DNA from 3 places in the Rothia sp. P5764 genome. Region 1 is predicted to be linked to each of the others. Evidence: riboswitches for the same ligand, from Rfam matches in the RefSeq annotation. Region 1 holds a riboswitch; each other region holds the start of a gene.
The links. Region 1 has a riboswitch for thiamine pyrophosphate ahead of ACN08Y_RS04225 (bifunctional hydroxymethylpyrimidine kinase/phosphomethylpyrimidine kinase). Riboswitches for the same ligand answer to the same signal wherever they lie in the genome.
Positions count from the first base shown of each region.

Region 2: it holds a riboswitch for thiamine pyrophosphate, as region 1 does, so the genes downstream of both, ACN08Y_RS09520 (ECF transporter S component) here and ACN08Y_RS04225 (bifunctional hydroxymethylpyrimidine kinase/phosphomethylpyrimidine kinase) in region 1, are expected to answer to the same signal.
Region 3: it holds a riboswitch for thiamine pyrophosphate, as region 1 does, so the genes downstream of both, thiO (glycine oxidase ThiO) here and ACN08Y_RS04225 (bifunctional hydroxymethylpyrimidine kinase/phosphomethylpyrimidine kinase) in region 1, are expected to answer to the same signal.

Region 1 covers NZ_JBLXXQ010000002.1:121,638-127,611, reverse strand. The annotation lists gene uvrA (excinuclease ABC subunit UvrA) at 1-1,705, opposite strand, end outside; gene ACN08Y_RS04235 (hypothetical protein) at 1,837-1,986, opposite strand; gene ACN08Y_RS04230 (MBL fold metallo-hydrolase) at 2,029-2,721, shown strand; TPP riboswitch at 2,813-2,913, shown strand; gene ACN08Y_RS04225 (bifunctional hydroxymethylpyrimidine kinase/phosphomethylpyrimidine kinase) at 2,902-4,467, shown strand; gene ACN08Y_RS04220 (formate--tetrahydrofolate ligase) at 4,555-5,974, opposite strand, start outside.
Region 2 covers NZ_JBLXXQ010000007.1:20,216-26,189, forward strand. The annotation lists gene ACN08Y_RS09505 (MFS transporter) at 73-1,398, opposite strand; gene ACN08Y_RS09510 (DUF4235 domain-containing protein) at 1,522-1,791, opposite strand; gene ACN08Y_RS09515 (thiol-disulfide oxidoreductase DCC family protein) at 2,062-2,430, shown strand; TPP riboswitch at 2,779-2,881, shown strand; gene ACN08Y_RS09520 (ECF transporter S component) at 2,937-3,563, shown strand; gene ACN08Y_RS09525 (ABC transporter ATP-binding protein) at 3,568-5,178, shown strand; gene ACN08Y_RS09530 (energy-coupling factor transporter transmembrane component T family protein) at 5,168-5,968, shown strand.
Region 3 covers NZ_JBLXXQ010000002.1:315,831-321,804, reverse strand. The annotation lists gene ACN08Y_RS05115 (NADH:flavin oxidoreductase/NADH oxidase) at 1-457, shown strand, start outside; gene ACN08Y_RS05110 (HIT family protein) at 539-1,096, shown strand; gene ACN08Y_RS05105 (hypothetical protein) at 1,134-2,123, opposite strand; gene thiE (thiamine phosphate synthase) at 2,171-2,869, opposite strand; TPP riboswitch at 2,928-3,042, shown strand; gene thiO (glycine oxidase ThiO) at 3,035-4,279, shown strand; gene thiS (sulfur carrier protein ThiS) at 4,331-4,552, shown strand; gene ACN08Y_RS05085 (thiazole synthase) at 4,557-5,372, shown strand; gene ACN08Y_RS05080 (ThiF family adenylyltransferase) at 5,382-5,974, shown strand, end outside.

The DNA of each region.
Region 1 (5,974 bases):
TAGTGTCTTCATCGTGTTCTACCACAATCAGAGTGTTGCCCATATCGCGGAGCTTTGTCAGGGTTTCAATCAGACGGCGGTTATCGCGCTGGTGCAGACCAATCGAGGGCTCATCAAGTACGTAGAGAACACCCACCAGACCAGAGCCAATCTGGGTTGCCAGGCGGATACGCTGAGCCTCACCGCCAGAAAGAGTGCCGGCTGAACGGGCCAGATTCAGGTAATCAAGCCCAACATCAAGCAGGAACTGGAGGCGCGCGTCGATTTCTTTAAGAACCAGCTCAGCGATCTGTGCTTCTCGGGCATTCAGCTTCAGGGATCGCATAAACTCTAGAGCCTCACGCATAGGCAACTGCGTGACCTCTGCGATGGACTTGCCCCCCACGGTGACCGCCAGGATGGTCGGGTTGAGACGGGCACCCTGGCAGGCGGTACAAGCCACATTGCGCATGTACTGCTCGTAGCGGTCCTTGGACCAGTCAGATTCAGTTTCTTCGTGCTTGCGCTTAATGTAACCGACGACTCCCTCAAACCCTGAGGTGTAGCGGCGCTCCCGCCCGAAGCGGTTCTTGTAGGCTACCGTTACCTGGTAATCCTTGCCGTTGAGGATCGCCTTCCTAGCCTTTGCTGGCAGATCCTTCCAGGGAGTAGCCAGATCAAAATTGAGCTCTTGGCCCAAGCCCGCAAGCAGGCGGAGCCAATACTCAGTGGTTGATTTGCCCTGCGACCAGGGTGCAATTGCTCCCTCAGCCAGTGAGAGCTCCGGGTTGGGGATAAGCAGGTCTTCATCGACTTGGAGCTTGGAGCCGATACCGTCACAGCCCTGACAGGCACCAAAGGGTGAGTTGAAAGAGAAAGCGCGGGGCTCCACCTCAGTCACAGAAAGAGCATGCCCGTTAGGACAGGCCAGGTTCTCACTAAAAGACCGGGTACGGCTTGCTGAGTCTTCATCCTCATCCACAAAATCGATCAGGACTTTCCCATCAGCCAAACCAAGCGCAGTTTCAATGGAATCCGTGAGACGCTGGTGGACGCTCTCCTTGATAGCTATGCGGTCTACAACCACCTCAATAGTGTGTTTGTACTGTTTTTCAAGCTGAGGAGGGTCTTGCAGTTGAATAGTTAGCCCATCCACTCGGGCACGAGCGTAACCGGCGTTGGATAGCTCTTTGAAAAGGTCGACGAATTCACCCTTGCGCGCTGAGACAACAGGAGCCAAAACCTGTAGACGGGTCTTCTCGGGGTAGCCCATCAGTACATCCACAATCTGCTGGGGCGACTGCTTGGAGATTTCTTCACCGCAGTCAGGGCAGTGCGGGTGGCCCACGCGTGCCCACAGCAGACGCATGTAGTCGTAGATCTCAGTGATAGTACCCACCGTTGAGCGAGGGTTCTTAGAGGTAGATTTCTGGTCAATAGACACAGCTGGCGAAAGACCCTCAATAAAGTCAACATCCGGTTTATCCACCTGCCCCAGGAACATGCGGGCGTAAGAGGAGAGTGACTCGACGTAGCGGCGCTGACCCTCAGCAAAGATGGTGTCAAAAGCCAGAGATGATTTACCTGAACCCGAGAGGCCGGTAAACACCACCATGGCATCGCGGGGAATATCTAGGTCAACGTTTTTAAGGTTGTTTTCACGGGCACCCTGCACGCGGATGTGCGTGAGGTCGCTGGCCATGGGGCGAGAGGCTAAGCCTGCCATACGATTACCTATCTTCAGGAAAGTCTTTTCGAAGATATATTCTAAACTATGCAGTAAAGTTTTGGGCAGACCGCGCCCAGGGTGCTTGGATGTTAGGCTACCGGCTGAAAGTAGTTAGCTAGCGTGACGGTCTAAAGGTTCTTGTCTGGAATCAGCTCATCTGCACGGTCAAAGACCGCCGTGATACCGGGGTAGTTGAGGTGCCCGGAATGAGCCGCAAAAGAGCCTATGCCTGATGACCTTGGGATCAGCTCCACCTTGCGCAATATTTCAAGCTCCACAACCACTTCACGAGCGAGGGGGCGGGCCCTAGAATCACTAGTATGACAGAAACCGGAACTCTCCATGCCTCTACCCCACTGATAACCATCCGTAGCATAGCTGTCTCTGAGATGAGCAACAAGGTCTACCTGCTCACCCATAAGCAAAGCGGGGCCCAGATTCTCATTGATGCCGCAGATGATTTTCCCGCTATCCAAAAGTTCACTGAGGCCGCACTCGCCACTGACTCCCCCGCCCAAGTCGGTCAGCCCGGCTCCGGAGTCCTTGCACTAATTACCACACATTCCCACTGGGACCATATCCGGGCTTTGCCTGATGCAGTTGCCGGGTGGTCACCCGCCACCTACTGCGGTTCGGCCGATGCCGATGCTATTGCCGAACAGGAAGGTACACGTATTGAGCATCTGCTCAACGGCGGGGAAAACCTCAATCTAGCAGGTATTGAGCTTGAAGTCATCAGCCTGCGCGGGCATACTCCCGGGTCGATTGCTCTTGCCTATCGGGACCCCAGCGGAGAGCACCCCGTCCTCCTATTCACCGGTGATTCCCTCTTCCCCGGTGGGGTAGGCAAGACCCGGGCTCCGGAAGATTTCGCCCAGCTCTTGGCCGATGTTTCAGCGCGTATCTTCTCCCAATATGACGATGCCACGGTCGTTCTACCCGGCCACGGGGACACCACCACACTGGGTGCTGAGCGGCCTCATCTGCCCGAATGGAAAGAAAGAGGCTGGTAAGCGCAGGGCTAGCTGAAATCTTAAAACAACTGAACACCAGAGCCCTAAATTTTTATTGTGTTCGGCTTCACCAGCTGTTAGCATAAAACCGACATTTGGTTTGGGGTGCCGCTGGCAGCAGAAGCGGCTGAGATTAGACCCACAGAACCTGCTCTAGTTAGAACTAGCGAAGGGAAACCCATGCGCCGTCCTCTGCCTGCGCCTCTTGCTCATAGCACTTCCGCTCTCGAAACGTTAGTACCCAACGTGCTCTCTATCGCGGGGACGGACCCCAGCGGAGGGGCCGGCGCGCAGGCTGACCTCAAATCAATTGCGGCAGCAGGCGGTTACGGCATGAACGCGGTCACGGCCCTTGTCGCCCAAAACACTCAGGGCGTCAGCGCTGTCGAGGTTCCGCCCGCTGACTTTCTGCGAGCGCAACTCGATGCCGTCAGCGAGGACGTTCGCATTGATGCAGTCAAAATTGGCATGCTAGGCTCTGCTGACATCATCGACACTGTAGCCGCATGGCTCGATAGCAACCCACAGCAGCTTGTTGTGCTTGACCCTGTCATGGTCGCAACCAGCGGGGACCGTCTGCTGGAAACCGAGGCGGAGGATGCCCTACGCCGATTCCTAAAGTACGCCACGGTTATCACCCCCAATATCCCAGAGCTAGCCATTCTGGCCGAAGACTCAGAGCCAGATACCTGGGACTCTGCCTGTGCTCTCGCCCAGGTAGTCGCCGAACGCTACCAGGTCGCAGTTATCGTTAAGAGTGGGCACCTACCGGGTGACCAAGCGGGCAACGCAGTGGTCACTACCCAAGGAACCACAGCCGTCTTCAGACAAAAGAAAATAGATACCTCCAATACCCACGGCACCGGGTGCAGCCTTTCTGCTGCGCTCGCTACACGACTGGCAACAGGAGCAAGCCTTGAAGCAGCCCTGGAATGGACTTCAACCTGGCTTCATGGAGCAATCTCAACCAGTCACCACCTCAGCGTGGGGCAAGGGCACGGACCGATCAACCACTTCTGGCGGCTCTGGGAACAATCACGGGTAGCGGATGCGACGCCGGTAAAACTCGGAGACTTCGAAGCGACCACTAGGCCGCCTCAGATATCAGCGGCGGGCCCGCAGACCAAACGGCTCTGGGAACTCACCGGCCAGATTTGGGACTCAATCTGTGAACTCCCCTTCATCCAGCAGCTTGCATCCGGCACGCTGGCCACTGCAGACTTCACCTTCTACCAGGACCAGGACGCACTCTATCTTTCGAGCTACTCCCGGGCACTTGCTACCCTAAGTGCTAAGGCTCCCTCATCTGCTGAACAGGTCTTCTGGGCGCGAGGGGCGGCGGAGTGCATTGAGGTCGAATCCAGTCTTCACGCTGACTGGCTGGGGCCAGACTATATCAGTGCAGGCCCCTCCCATATCACCAGGGCCTATACAGACTTCTTGACCTCATCCGCTTCTCTCAACGATTACGCAATCGGGGTGGCGGCGGTTCTTCCCTGCTACTGGCTCTACGCAGAAATAGGTGAAATTCTTGCTCAGGTCAATACTCCCGGTCACCCCTACTCGGCCTGGTTGAGCATGTACGGTTCACCAGAGTTCCGCCAGGCAACTGAGCAGGCTATTGCCTATGCAGAGCAGGTGCTCTCGCAGGCCCCGGGCCAGACCCTGGAAGCGGCTCAGAAGGCCTACCAGCAGGCCGCCCTCCACGAGTTGCGTTTCTTCGCTCAGGCCCAACTACGCAACTAGCTAACTAACAAAGCGCCCACGCCACCCGGACTGCCTTCACAGCCTGTTCCTGGTGGTGCGGGCGCTATTTACCGGTGATTACAGTCTTTAGAACAGGCCCACCATAGTGCCGTTCTCATCGAACCCAATGCGCTCAGCAGCGGGTGATTTAGCTAGCCCGGGCATGGTACGCATGGTACCGCAGAGAGCGTACACGTAGCCAGCGCCTGCCGCCAGGCGTACTTCGCGCACGGGCAAAGTCCAGCCGGTCGGGGCGCCTTTGAGCGAGGGATCCGATGAAATGGAGAGGTGGGTTTTGGCGATCACCACGGGTAGGTTGCCGTAGCCCAGTTCCTCGTAGCGTGCCAGCTGCTTTGCAGCTGCTGGTGCCAGCTCAATGCCATCCGCACCGTAGACCTGAGTAGCCACCTTCTCAATCTTGGTGGACAGGGGATCGGAGTCCTCGTAGGTGTAGGTCAATTCGCTCATGTCGTCGCAGGCCTCGGCCACAGCATCGGCAAGCTCTCTTGCGCCCTTCCCGCCCTCGGCCACACCACGGTGAATGGCAACGCGGGCACCGGCCTCCTCAGCGATCCGGCGAATAGTCTCGTGTTCAGACTCGAAATCTGTGGGGAAAGCATTGATAGCAACTACCGGTTGCACACCAAAGCCGCGGACAATCTCAAGGTGCTTAAGCAGGTTAGCCGCCCCGGCTTCAACATCGGCTGTGTTCTCCTCAAGCAGGCCTTCAGGCAGTGGCTTACCAGGTGTAATAGTGTAACGGCCCGAGTGCGATTTGAGCGAACGAACGGTCACTACTAGGACGGCGGCGTCGGGTTTGAGCCCCGATACACGGCACTTGACGTTGAAGAACCGTTCAGCCCCCATATCGGCACCAAAACCGGCCTCAGTAATCACATAGTCTGCGTGTTCGAGCCCCACATAGTCTGCAAGAACCGATGAATTGCCGGTGGCGATGTTGCCAAAAGGACCGGCATGAATCAGGGCCGGGGTTTTTTCAAGGGTCTGGAGCAGGTTGGGGTGGATAGCATCGGCAAGGAGAACTGCCATAGCGCCATCTGCTTTGAGGTCTGCGGCGGTCACGGGGTTGCCCTCTACGTTGAGGCCAACGACAACTTTGGCTAGTCGTGCTTGGAGGTCTTCAAAGCTGGTGGCCAGTGACAGAATCACCATAATCTCCGAAGCGCTGGTGATGTCAAAGCCACTTTCGCGGGGCACGCCGTCCATGCGGTCGCCCAGGCCTATGACGACGTTGCGGAGGGCACGATCGTTCATGTCAATCACTCGCCGCCAGGTGATAGAGCGGGTATCCAGACGCAGTTCGTTGCCGTGGTGCAGATGGTTATCAACCATAGCGGCAAGCAGGTTGTGAGCCGCTGTGACGGCATGGAAGTCGCCGGTCAGGTGCAAGTTCAGTTTCTCCATAGGGACGATTTGGGAGTAGCCGCCCCCGGCTGCACCGCCCTTAATGCCGAAAGTTGGTCCCATGGAGGGCTGGCGTAGGGTC
Region 2 (5,974 bases), on a different contig from region 1:
GCCTAAAGTAGCCGGGGCTTGTTCTTCTGGGGGGCTAGCTCCGGCGCTGTTGTGAGCTTACCTTGCCTGGTCCTAGCTGTTAGCTGAGCTGGCTGATTTTCTGACTTTGGGATCTTTGATGGGGATGATCAGAAGCAGGCCTACAAAGAGGACGAGGGTGATACCTAAAATGCCCCAGAGCTGGTTGCCGGTCAGGGTCACGCAGAGCCCGAAGAGACCCGGTGCCAGGAAGCTGGCGGCGCGTCCGGTGGTGGAGTAGAGGCCGTAAATCTCGCCTTCCTTGCCTTCCTCGGTGAGCCTGCCGAGGTAGGAGCGGGCGGCTGACTGGGCGGGTCCTACGAAGGCACAGAGGGTGAGCCCGCAGACCCAGAACATGGTGGTGGAGGGCCAGATGAGCAGGGGAAGGGAGACAGCGATGAGAGCGCTCAGAGAGAAAATGATGACCCGTTTGGGGCCGAGAGCGTCATCGAGGTAGCCCCCTAGCATAGCGCCAGCACCGGCGACAATGTTGCCGAAAATCGCGAAGATAATGACTTGGTTAGTGCTAAATCCGAAGGAGCCTGCTGCCAGGACACCACCGAAGGTAAAGATGCCGTTGAGGCCGTCACGGAAGACCGCTGAGGAGACCAGGAAGTAGAGGGTGGTGGGTGCTTCCTTGCGGAGCTTCTTGACCGTGGCAAAGAGCTCCTTGTAGGAGTCGAGAAGACTTGCCTTTTCCTGGGGTGCGCGTTCGGGTTTGGGCAGTGAACGGGCTTTGAGCATGAGCGGTAGGGAGAAGATAAATGCCCAGGCCGCTGAGAAGAGCGCTACGGCACGAATGTTGTAGGCCTGGTCTGTGGGGATGCCCAGCAGGCCGGGGGTGACGAAACCTAGGAGTACGATGCCCAGGGCAACAATGCCACCGATATAGCCTGCGGCCCATCCTGAGCCACTAATTTTGCCGATGGTTGCTTTAGTAGAAATTGCTGGCAGGATGGCGTTGTAGTTGACCACCGCAAACTCGTTGACCAGGTTACCTAAGGAAAGTAAAGCAACGCCCAGTAAGAGATATTGGGGAGCGGGTGCGACGAAGAAGCAGAGGGCCATAATTGCCGCCAGGAGCATACTGTTGACGCCTAGCCACAGGGCTCGTCGGCCACTGGCGTCGGCTCGCTGGCCCGAAACCGGCGCCAAAAGAGCAATACAGAATCCAGCGATAGTTAGGCCGTAAGAGAGGACAGCGGAGCTGTGTTCCTTATCGCCAAAGCCGGTATTGCTGGTGAGGTAGACCGCGAAGACGAAGGTGGTCATAATCGCGTTGAAACTGGCGTTCCCAACGTCCCAGAGGGTCCAGGCGAAGACGGTGGAGCGGGGGGCTGGGGGCTTGGCTTCTAAGCTACCGGTGTGTGGTGAAGTCATGGGTCTATGATACTTGCCTCACCAGGTGCAACAGTGTTTTCTGTGGATGGTGGCGTAAAAAAGCCGGCCCTGCGGGCGCAGAGCCGGTTTAAGAAGGCGGATAAAAAGTTGAGCTGGTCAGCCTTAGACTTCTGCCTGCCCGCCGTTTTTGAGCTTTGACTTGGTCTCAATCTTGTGCTGGGCACGGGTGATGGACACCTTGATGAGGGTGCCTACCAGGCCGGTGATCAGTGACCAGAGGATGATGTCGCGCCAGCGTTCTTCCTCATTTGGGTTGTTTTCTGGCGGTTCGTTGCCGGTGATGCGAACCCAGCTAGCGGCTAGTACCTTGTTGGCCAGGGCGATACCGCCTAGAGAGGCGGCCGAGCCTGCAATTTTTGTGAGGGGGTTCATGAGGGATCCCTTCTGTTGGTGTGGCGGGCCGGATGGCCCCTTGCCCTAAGACTATCAGTACTTATTGTTAGGGTGTGAGTTGCCCGCTAGGGTTGGGGTATAGGGCAGGCAAAGTGAGCGCGGTCTGCTCCTGATGACTGAAGAGCTTATCAGGGGCTTAGGTAGGTGTTCGGGTAAGGGGGGGGGATCCTCACGGTGCTCCTGGTGGGGCCATGCCCTGTATTTTATGGATGTATGGCCTAGGCTGATAAACAAGATGGAGGTTTTTAGATGAAAGAATTGTTTATCTTTGATGGAAATTGTGGTTTTTGTACGAAAACCGTTGATTATCTTATTAAACTAGACAGAAATATGCTGGTGGATTTTATTCCTTACCAGGTGTTTGAAAAATCTAGCGAGCAAGAATATGCGTGTGATTTTAGTAAATCTATTGTTTACATAGAGAACCATCAGTATTTTACTGGGGCAGGGGGGTTTATGAAGTTTTTAGATAGAATTACCGGCCTGTCGCTGTTCTCAAGAATCTATAATTTTCCCTTGCTGGGTTCCTGCATGGAGGCCGTTTATAGACTTGTCGCTAAGAATAGGAGGTACCTTCCAGGAACTACCCCTTGGTGTGATAGGCAAAATAATTGCTAGCCCTAGAGTATCTAAAGAGTAGTTTTTATAGACACGAGTCTGATTATAAAAATAGAAACTCCCAGTTTCGGTCTTATTTTTTCACAATGCCTGGAATGAATGGATAGTAACCAGTGTTGTGCTGGGGGCCTTTATTCAGCCGCTGTAGTGGAATGTGGAGGGCGCGGCAGTTCACCTTCCTTACCGTCGATGGGATCATGAGCCACCTCATGATTGCTGTAGCTTATGCACAAAGACACTAGGGAAGTCCCGCAGCCTGGATAACTGTTCATTTTCGTGGGTATCCCGGCTTGCTCTATACTGGAAGGGTTCCATGCTTGGGACCCCGCTCTATGACCGGCGGGTAACCATAAACGACAGGGGAGCGCCAGACTGGCGCTGAGAGTGCACATGCAGACCCTCCAACCTGATCCGGTTAGTACCGGCGCTAGGGAGTCGAAGTAAATAGGCGTACCCAGGTGCGCCGGTGCATGCCCCCTTTGCTGTTCTCACCAAAGGAAGGCTTTATGTCCAAGAAATCCGCGCTCACCTGGCGCGTCAACGATATCGTCGTAGCATCGGTGCTGGCCGTAGCTTGCGCCCTGATCTTCTGGCTCTGGTCAAATTTTGGCTACTCCGCCATCACTACCACCCTAGCCCTGGCCCCTGAATACTCCCCCTTAGCCGGGGGTGTCTGGCTACTTGCGGGTCTGCTGGGGGCCCTGGTCATCCGCAAACCCGGTGCAGCCCTTTACACCGAGATTCTGGCGGCAGTCATCGAGGCCCTCTTGGGCACCCACTACAACTTCACTGTAGTAATCTCTGGCCTAGTTCAGGGCCTGGGTGCTGAGCTGATATTCCTGATCTTCTTCTACAAGGTCTGGAACCTCGCCACCGCCATGCTGGCCGGTTTAGCCTCAGGTGCCGCTATGGGGATCTCAGAAATCATCATCTACTATGCCGGTGAGATGGTGGGTCAAAAAGCAGTCATCTATGTTCTGTGCTCTATGATCTCGGGCCTGGTTCTGGCCGGTCTGGTCTCCTGGTTGCTGGTGCGCGGTCTGGTCTCAACCGGCGCGCTAGATTCCCTGGCAGCAGGGCGGGCCGCTCGCAGGCCTTCCCGCCGGGGCGGACCAGCCAGCTCAAAGGGCTAGGGCGTTGACCGCAGAAGATCATCAGCTTGCGTCCCCCGGCCCAGAGTCAAGAGGCCGGGGGGCCCACTTCCGGGCCCGGGAGTTCGGGTGGCACTACCCGGGGCGGCCCAAGCCCACTTTCTCTAACTTGACCTTCGAGATTGAACCCGGTCAGAAGGTGCTCCTGGTGGGCCCCTCCGGTGCTGGTAAAACCACCCTGCTCCAGGCCTTAGGTGGCCTGCTAGAAGACGAAGACGGCCAATCCCAGTTGGGGGAGCTGTCCGTTAACGGCCTGACTCCCGCCCAATCACGCGGGACCTGCGGGCTCATGCAACAGGACCCGGAAAGCTCCGTGGTCCTAGCCAGGGTTGGTGATGACGTCGCTTTTGGCCCCGAGAATCTGTCCGTCCCCCGCACCCAGATCTGGGAGCGGGTCAAAAGCGCCCTCAAGGCCGTGGGTTTAGGCCACCTAGACTACAGCCGGTCAACATCGGCCCTTTCCGGCGGGCAGAAGCAACGGCTGGGGTTAGCCGGCATCCTAGCCATGAACCCAGGCGCCCTGCTGCTCGATGAGCCAACCGCCAACCTGGACCCCGCAGGTGTCATAGAGGTTCGAGACGCTGTGGTGGCAGCCTGCCAAGAGACAGGCTCAACCCTTGTTGTTATCGAACACCGCCTGGATATCTGGGCTCGGCACATGGACCGGATCATAGTGCTCGGCGCCAAGGGCGGTATCAGCCACGATGGTCCACCCGAACGCGTGCTCAGCCAGGCAGGCCAGGAACTCATTGATGCTGGTGTCTGGGTGCCAGGCTACCAGCCGCACCCACCGGCACCCACAAAGGACAGCCCTGCGCTGGGTCCACTTGTGCTAGAAGCCCGTGACTTGACCCTTACTCGCGCCTACCCCAGCCGTCGCCAGCTCAAGCACCGCGCTCGTGCCCTGGCATCGGGTCAAAAACCTACCCTAGACCTACCTGTAGTTGCTGAGGGTATCAACCTTCAGCTCTACGCTGGCAGTCACTTAGCCCTGCTAGGCCCCAACGGTTGTGGCAAATCAACCCTGGCTTTGACCCTGACCGGCCTGCTCTACCCGGTGGCCGGGCAGGTCATTGCCCACCCCCACCTGACCGGTGATCTGGCTGAGCGCTATCGGTCGGACATAGCCAGCTGGCCAGCAGCTGAACTGGCCGATCGAATTGGGTTGGTCTTCCAAGACCCAGAGCAACAGTTCATCGCACCCACTGTTAGAGCTGAACTGGAGTTTGGCCCCCGCCACCTGGCACGGGCCCGCAAGCAAAGCCTCGATGAAGCCTCCCTGGCCCAGGCTACCGACCAGCTCCTAGAACGCTTGAGGCTTACCCACCTGCAAGAGGCCAACCCCTTCACGCTCTCCGGTGGTGAAAAGCGCAGGCTCTCGGTGGCTACCGCGCTAGCGACCCAGCCTAAAATCCTGGTACTGGATGAGCCCACTTTCGGCCAGGACGCTCGAACCTGGAAGGAACTGGTCACCCTCATCCGAGAGCTTATCCAAGTAGGTACGGCAGTCATCTCTATCACTCACGATGCCGACTATGTTGCCGCCCTAGGCGGGGATACCTACAGCCTAGAAGGAGGGGGAAACCGTGGCCTATGATCCCTTCGCCGCTACCGCTGAGCGGCAAGGCGCCCTCGGTAGAATCAACGCCGGAGTCAAACTGGGGGCGACCTTCGCCCTGACCCTGGGGCTACTTTTAACTCAGGACTGGGTTACCTCCTTGACGGTGCTCTGCCTAGAGCTACTGGCCCTGCGATTGCTGGGACTTAGCCCCCTGGCACTCTTGGGTCGCTTTTGGCCCGTGCTCTTTGGCGCCCTGCTCTCGGGCTGGTCCACCTCCCTGCTAGCAGAAAAAACCGGCAGCACCCTGCTGCACTTTGGCCCTCTCTGGGTGAGCACCGGATCAGCGGCGGTAGGCATAGCCCTGATGCTTCGCGGGCTAGCTATGCTACTGCCCGGCATTTTCCTCATAGCAACCACCGACCCGACCGATATTGCAGACTCCCTAGCCCAGAGTCTCAAGCTACCGGCCAGGTTCGTGCTCGGTGCCCTGGCAGCCCTGCGGCTGGTGGGGTTGATGATGGCCGAATGGAATACCCTGGGGCAGGCTAGAAGGGCTAGAGGTTTGGGGTCCCAAGATACGCTCTGGCTTCGCGCTCGCACCCTGGGCGGGCAGACCTTCGCTCTGCTGGTGCAGGCCATCCGGCGCGGGAGCCGGTTAGCGACCACTATGGAGGCGCGTGGCTTTGGCCCGGGACCCCGCACCTGGGCGCGCGTGCCCAGCTACCGGTGGGCAGACCTCTGGTTCGCCCTGGGTACCCTTGGGCTATTGGTCTGCGGCTATCTTTTGGCCGCTTACACCGGGAACCTGACCTGGGTCTGGCAGTAAGCCAGC
Region 3 (5,974 bases), 190 kb from region 1:
ACGGTTTATCCGCAGGGTAGTCCGGCTTATGCGTTCACGCATCCCAGAGACTATGCCCCTGCTGGTGCGTCTGTCGGCCAGTGAGTTTGTGGAGGGCGGTATCACGCCGGAGGAAACCGTTCAGGTGGTGCAGTGGCTCAAAGAGGATGGCCTTGACATGGCCGATGTGTCTGCTGGCGGTAACTACCCGGCTAAGATTAGGGTCTTTGCCGGCTACCAGACCCCGCTGGCACACCAGATTAGGCAGCAGGCCGAGATTCCTGTGGCGGCTGTTGGCATGATTAACTCACCCCGTCTGGCTGAATACATTGTGGGCTCTGGACAGGCCGATATTGTGCTGGTGGGCCGTGAGGCCCTGCGTCGCCCCTCCTTCGCACTGGAGTGGGCGCAGGAGCTTAAAGAAGACATTGACTACTACCCGGCCCAGTATCAGCGGGCCTGGAACACTCGGCGCTAACAAACCTTTGCGAGCCGGAGCTTCCTCTCTTGGGTGCTCCGGCTCCTGCACTTGCTCGAGATGGGCAGTAGACTAGAGAAGGTGACGACTACGCCCGATTACACCACCGATTCTTTTGAGCTACCCGGCGTACCCGACGCTTTCCAGCGCCTGTGGACGCCCCACCGCCGTGCCTACGTCAAAGGCGGTCAGAAGGACTACACCGAACACACCTGCCCCTTTTGTGAAGCACCGGGCCGCAGTGATGATCAGTCACTGATAGTACACAGGGGTCAGCACGCTTTCGTCATTCTAAACCTTTACCCCTACAACCCCGGGCATCTGCTGGTGTGCCCCTACCGTCACATTCCTAACTACGATGACGCCACACCCCAGGAAACCGCTGAAATTGCGGCGCTGACCCAGCAGGCTATGGGCCTATTGCGGTCGGTCAGTAATGCCGCTGGCTTCAACATTGGTATGAACCAGGGTAAGGTCGGCGGGGCCGGTGTTGCCGATCATCTGCACCAGCATCTTGTTCCCCGCTGGAGCGGTGACACTAATTTTCTGCCGATTGTTGCCGGCACTAAAACTGTTACCCAAACCCTGGATGAGATTCGTACCTTGCTGGCCGATCACTGGGCTCAATCAAGGCACTAAATGCACTGTACTGTGCGACAAAAATCGTGCTAAAAGTCTAGAAGAGGCGCGGTTCGCTACTTTCCTTGTGAATGAGCCCGCCCACTCTGGCACAGGCTTTGTTTGAGAGCGTGGCGGTATTGACTAAGAAGGTTTCTTCCGGGTTGCCGGTGTGGGCTGTTAGGAATTTGCCGGTACCGCCGGTGACGTAGAAGCCGTGCTCACCCTCGGTCAGTGAGGGGTAAGCGTACAGCGGTTCGGGGTTTTCTGCCCGTAAAGAGGCATAAGCCCGCCCCATAGCCAGTGAAGGCACCCAAGGCTCAGCCAGCGGCTGGAACCCGCTGATAGTGTCAGCGGCATCTTCAAGTGCCCAGGTGGCGGTCTCGACTGCCATATAGTGGGCTGACTTAATCTCTGCGGGGGTCAGCGGGTTCACCCAGGAACGGTACTTGGTGGAGGCGTGTTTAAACTGGCTCAGGTTAGCGTCCCGGGACACGAAATCTTCTAGCTGGCGCACAATGATGCCGGTCTGCGCGCGGGCAATAATCGTGGCTGTAGCGACCGCTTGATCGTCCAGACGGCGCGGATTGGAGTGGAGCGAAGCGGTACCGACCTTTGAGGTGGCATCGGGAAAGGTCGCAATATAGAGAAAATGCTCTAGGTTAACGTAATCTAACGCTGCCGGGGTCATCTGCGCCCCTAAATGCACCCGGTGGATGGGGGCAAACTCGTCGCGGGCCAGGCAAGTGGGGCACTGCTTACCTTTTGGCACCAGGGCGGAGCTGGGGCAGGGCAGGTGAGTAAAACCAGGTCCATCAGTCTTGGCTTGGGCATAACCGGTGCAGTAGGTTCCCGCAGATTCTTCCCCGGGCTGTAGAACCCGAACCCCTAGGAAGGCACCCGGGGTGATAGGTAGGGTATGAACCTGCCCCGCTGGCTTACCGGCTTGGAGAGGTTCAACTGTCAGAACCGGGGCGCGCTCCCGCCAGGTGATATCTCGCCACACAAAATCGTGCCCCATAAGAACATCATCGAGAAGACCGTACACCGAAAAGCCCCTTTTCCCTTGCCTGCTTGCTGAGTTACCAGGTTATCTTATGCCCCGAGTAGTGGAGGCAGGCCCTGGCGGAGCTGGTGAGCGGCCTTGGAAACATCGGAGTTCTGGGTGAGGGCGCGAACCACGACGATCCGGCTGGCTCCTGCCTGTACCACCTGCGGCAGGCTTTCCTGGTTGATAGAGCCAATAGCAAACCAGGGTTTGCGCGGTTGCTGGGTGGCGATGTAGCTGATGTAGTCTAGGCCAGCGGCCGGACGGCCGGGCTTGGTGGGAGTTTCCCAGACCGGGCCGCAGGCGAAGTAGTCAACCTCGGGGTGACTCAAAGCTGCTAGACCCTGGGCCGGTGTGTGCGTTGATAGGCCCAAGAGCACATCGGGGCCTAGCAAACTACGGGCCTGATTGGGTGTCAGATCGGTCTGGCCCATATGGAAAATATCTGCCCCTACCAGTGCGGCAATATCGGCCCGGTCATTGACTGCAAAAAGCTTGCCTGCCCGGTGGGCAATCTCTTTTAGTAGCGCGAGTGCTTCAAGTTCTTCATTGACCGGCAGGGTCTTATCACGCAGCTGGATAATATCCACGCCCCCGTCAAAAGCCTTGGTCAAAAATTCTGTGAGGTCCCCCTGCTCGGTGCGCGCATCAGTGCACAGGTAGAGCTGAGCCGCGGCCAGTAATTCAAGGCCTTGAGCGCGCGTATATGACGGCTCTGTGACGTTAACAAAATTCTTTTGGGGCATTTTTACCTCCCGAGTCACGTATCTATTTTTTTCAGACACTGTTACTTCCTATACTAGGGGCAGAACATACGGGAGCGTGCGGCACCTGTGCCCAAAGCGCGCTGAGAGGGCGAAAGCCGACCGTCAACTTGATGCGGGTCATGCCGCCGGAAGGATCTGTTCACCATGTCCAGTACCCTGCTCAACTGCCAGAAGGAACCAGGGATAGGTTCTTCGGGGCAAGACCCTGAAGCGACACCACCCGAGCAGGCCGACATCGTCCTTATCGGTGGGGGAGTCATCGGGCTCAGTACAGCCTGGCATTTGCTCCAGGCCGGACGGCAACCCATTGTGTTAGACCCGCACCCGGGTAGCGGTGCCTCCTTTGCCGCCGCCGGAATGCTCGCTTCTATCTCAGAAGTGCAGTACCGCCAAGAGGCCCTGCTCCCGCTGATGCGTACCTCCGCCCAGCTCTACCCCGAATTTGTCGCTAGGTTAGAGGCCACTAGCGGCCAGAGCGTCGGGTGGAGGCCCACCGAAACCCTTGTGCTGGCCTTTGACCGGGCCGATGCCCAGCACCTGACTGAACTTGCCACCTACCAGCAAGAACTGGGGCTCACACCAGAGCCCATCGGAGCCCGAGCTGCTCGCCGCCGTGAACCCGTCCTCAGCCCCTCGCTAGCCGGAGCCGTTGCCATAGCCCAAGACCACCAGATAGACCCACGCCGCCTGATGCGTGCCCTTGACCAAGAGCTTGCGGGAAGGGTTATTCGTGCAAGTGCGCAGGGCATCATCCTAGAAGACGGTACGGTTACCGGTGTGAGCTGGGCTGATGCCGATGGGGACCAAGGGAGCATGGCCAGCACCCAAGTGGTAGTTGCCAACGGGCTTGCCGCAACCCAACTGCACGGCCCGGACTCGCTAGAAAGTCTGCCGCTGAGGCCCGTCCACGGCGATATTCTGCGCCTAACGGTCCCGCCCCACCAACGGCCCTTCCTCACCCGGACCATCCGAGGGGTTGTCCGGGGCAACCCCGTCTACCTGGTTCCGCGCAAGGACAACACCCTGGTCCTAGGAGCCACCATGCGAGAAGACCAGCAAACCGGACTGAGCGCAGGGGGGATCTACCAGCTCCTGCGCGACGCCCACGAACTCGTGCCCGCCCTGAGCGAACTCGAAATACACGAGGCCACAGCGCGCGCCCGACCGGGAACCCCCGATGACATCCCCCTCATCGGCCAGCTCACCCACCGGGGCCAGCCAATCACCGGCGCTCTGCTAGCCACCGGCTTCTTCCGCCACGGAATCCTCCTGGCCCCCTGGGCCGCCCAGCTCATCACCCGCCAGCTCACCGGCCAGACCACAGAACAAGACCTGGCAGACCTAGCTACCTGCAACCCCTACAGGTTCGCTCAACCCGATACTCTCTAACCCTGACACTCTGCTAAACCCGCCCCTGCCCTCAAACCGAAAGGCACACCCGTGAACATCCTGCTCAACGGCCAACCCACCACCCTCCCCGAAACAGCAACCGTGCTCACCGCCGTCGAACACCTCCACGGCAGCTCACTAGCCCAAGAAGACACCCGCCGAGGAATCGCCATAGCCCGCAACCAAACCGTCATACCCCGAAGCACCTGGCAAGACACACCGCTAGCCGAGGGCGACACACTCGAAGTCATCACCGCAGTCCAAGGAGGCTAGTACCATGACCGGCATCAAGGACCAGCTCATCATCGACGGAGTAAGACTCAACTCCCGGCTCATCATGGGAACAGGCGGAATCACCTCCCTGACCAACCTGGAAGAAGCCCTCACCGCATCGGGTACCGAACTCACCACCGTAGCCCTACGCCGCTACACACCCACCACCAGCGAATCACTCTTCTCCATCATCCAACGCAAGGGCATCAAAATCCTGCCCAACACAGCCGGTTGCTACACCGCCAGAGACGCCACCCTCACCGCAGAACTCGGCAGAGAAGCACTTGAAACCAACTGGGTCAAACTCGAAGTCATAGCCGACGAAACCACCCTGCTCCCCGACACCCTCGAACTACTCGAGGCCACCGAACAGCTCGCCTCACGCGGCTTCACCGTCTTCGCCTACACCAACGATGACCCCATCGTGGCACGCCAACTCGAACGCGCCGGCGCAAGCGCCATCATGCCCCTAGGCGCACCCATCGGCACTGGCCTAGGAATCCTCAACCCCCACAACATCCAAATGATCGCAGAGCAGACCGAGCTACCCGTCATCCTCGATGCCGGAATCGGCACAGCCTCAGAATCCGCGCTCGCCATGGAACTCGGATGCAGCGCCGTCCTGCTGGCCTCAGCAGTCACCCGCGCCCAAGACCCAGTCGCCATGGCACAGGCCATGCGCCACGCCGTCCAAGCCGGCTACCTGGCACGGCAGGCCGGCCGCATCCCCAAACGACACCACGCCCAAGCCTCATCACCCATGCAAGGGCGCATCTTACAGGGCATCCCCACCGCCCAGGACCTCACCCACCAGAGCTAAAGGCAGAGCATGAGTCAAGAACTACCACCCCTAGCACCGCTGGTTGAACCCCTCCCGCACCTGAGCGAACTCCAAACCCGCATCGGTGCACGGCACACCAGCCTGCCCGGCATCGGAGAAACCGGCCAAGGCCGCCTCGCCGCCGCCCGCGTCCTGATCATCGGAGCAGGAGGGCTCGGCTCACCACTGGCCCTCTACCTCGCCGCCGCAGGAATAGGCCACCTGGACATCATCGACGGAGACACCATCGAAGAATCCAACCTCCAACGCCAAATCATCCACCGCTGGCAAAACGCCGGAAAAAACAAAGCCATATCCGCCGTCGAACAAGTCCAAGCCCTCAACCCCTCCATCAAGGCCACAGCCCACCCCTTCTACCTCACACCCCACAACATCGAAAACCTGCTCGCCTCCTACGACCTCATCATCGACGGCTCAGACAACTTCGCCACCCGCTACCTGGTAGCTGACACCTGCGAAATACTCGGCAAACCCCTCATCTGGGGCACCCTCTCCCAATACACAGCCCAAGCCACCGTCTTCTGGTCCGCACCCCGCTACCTCAACAGCCACCCAAGACAAGGCTGGAGCCTGCGCGACCT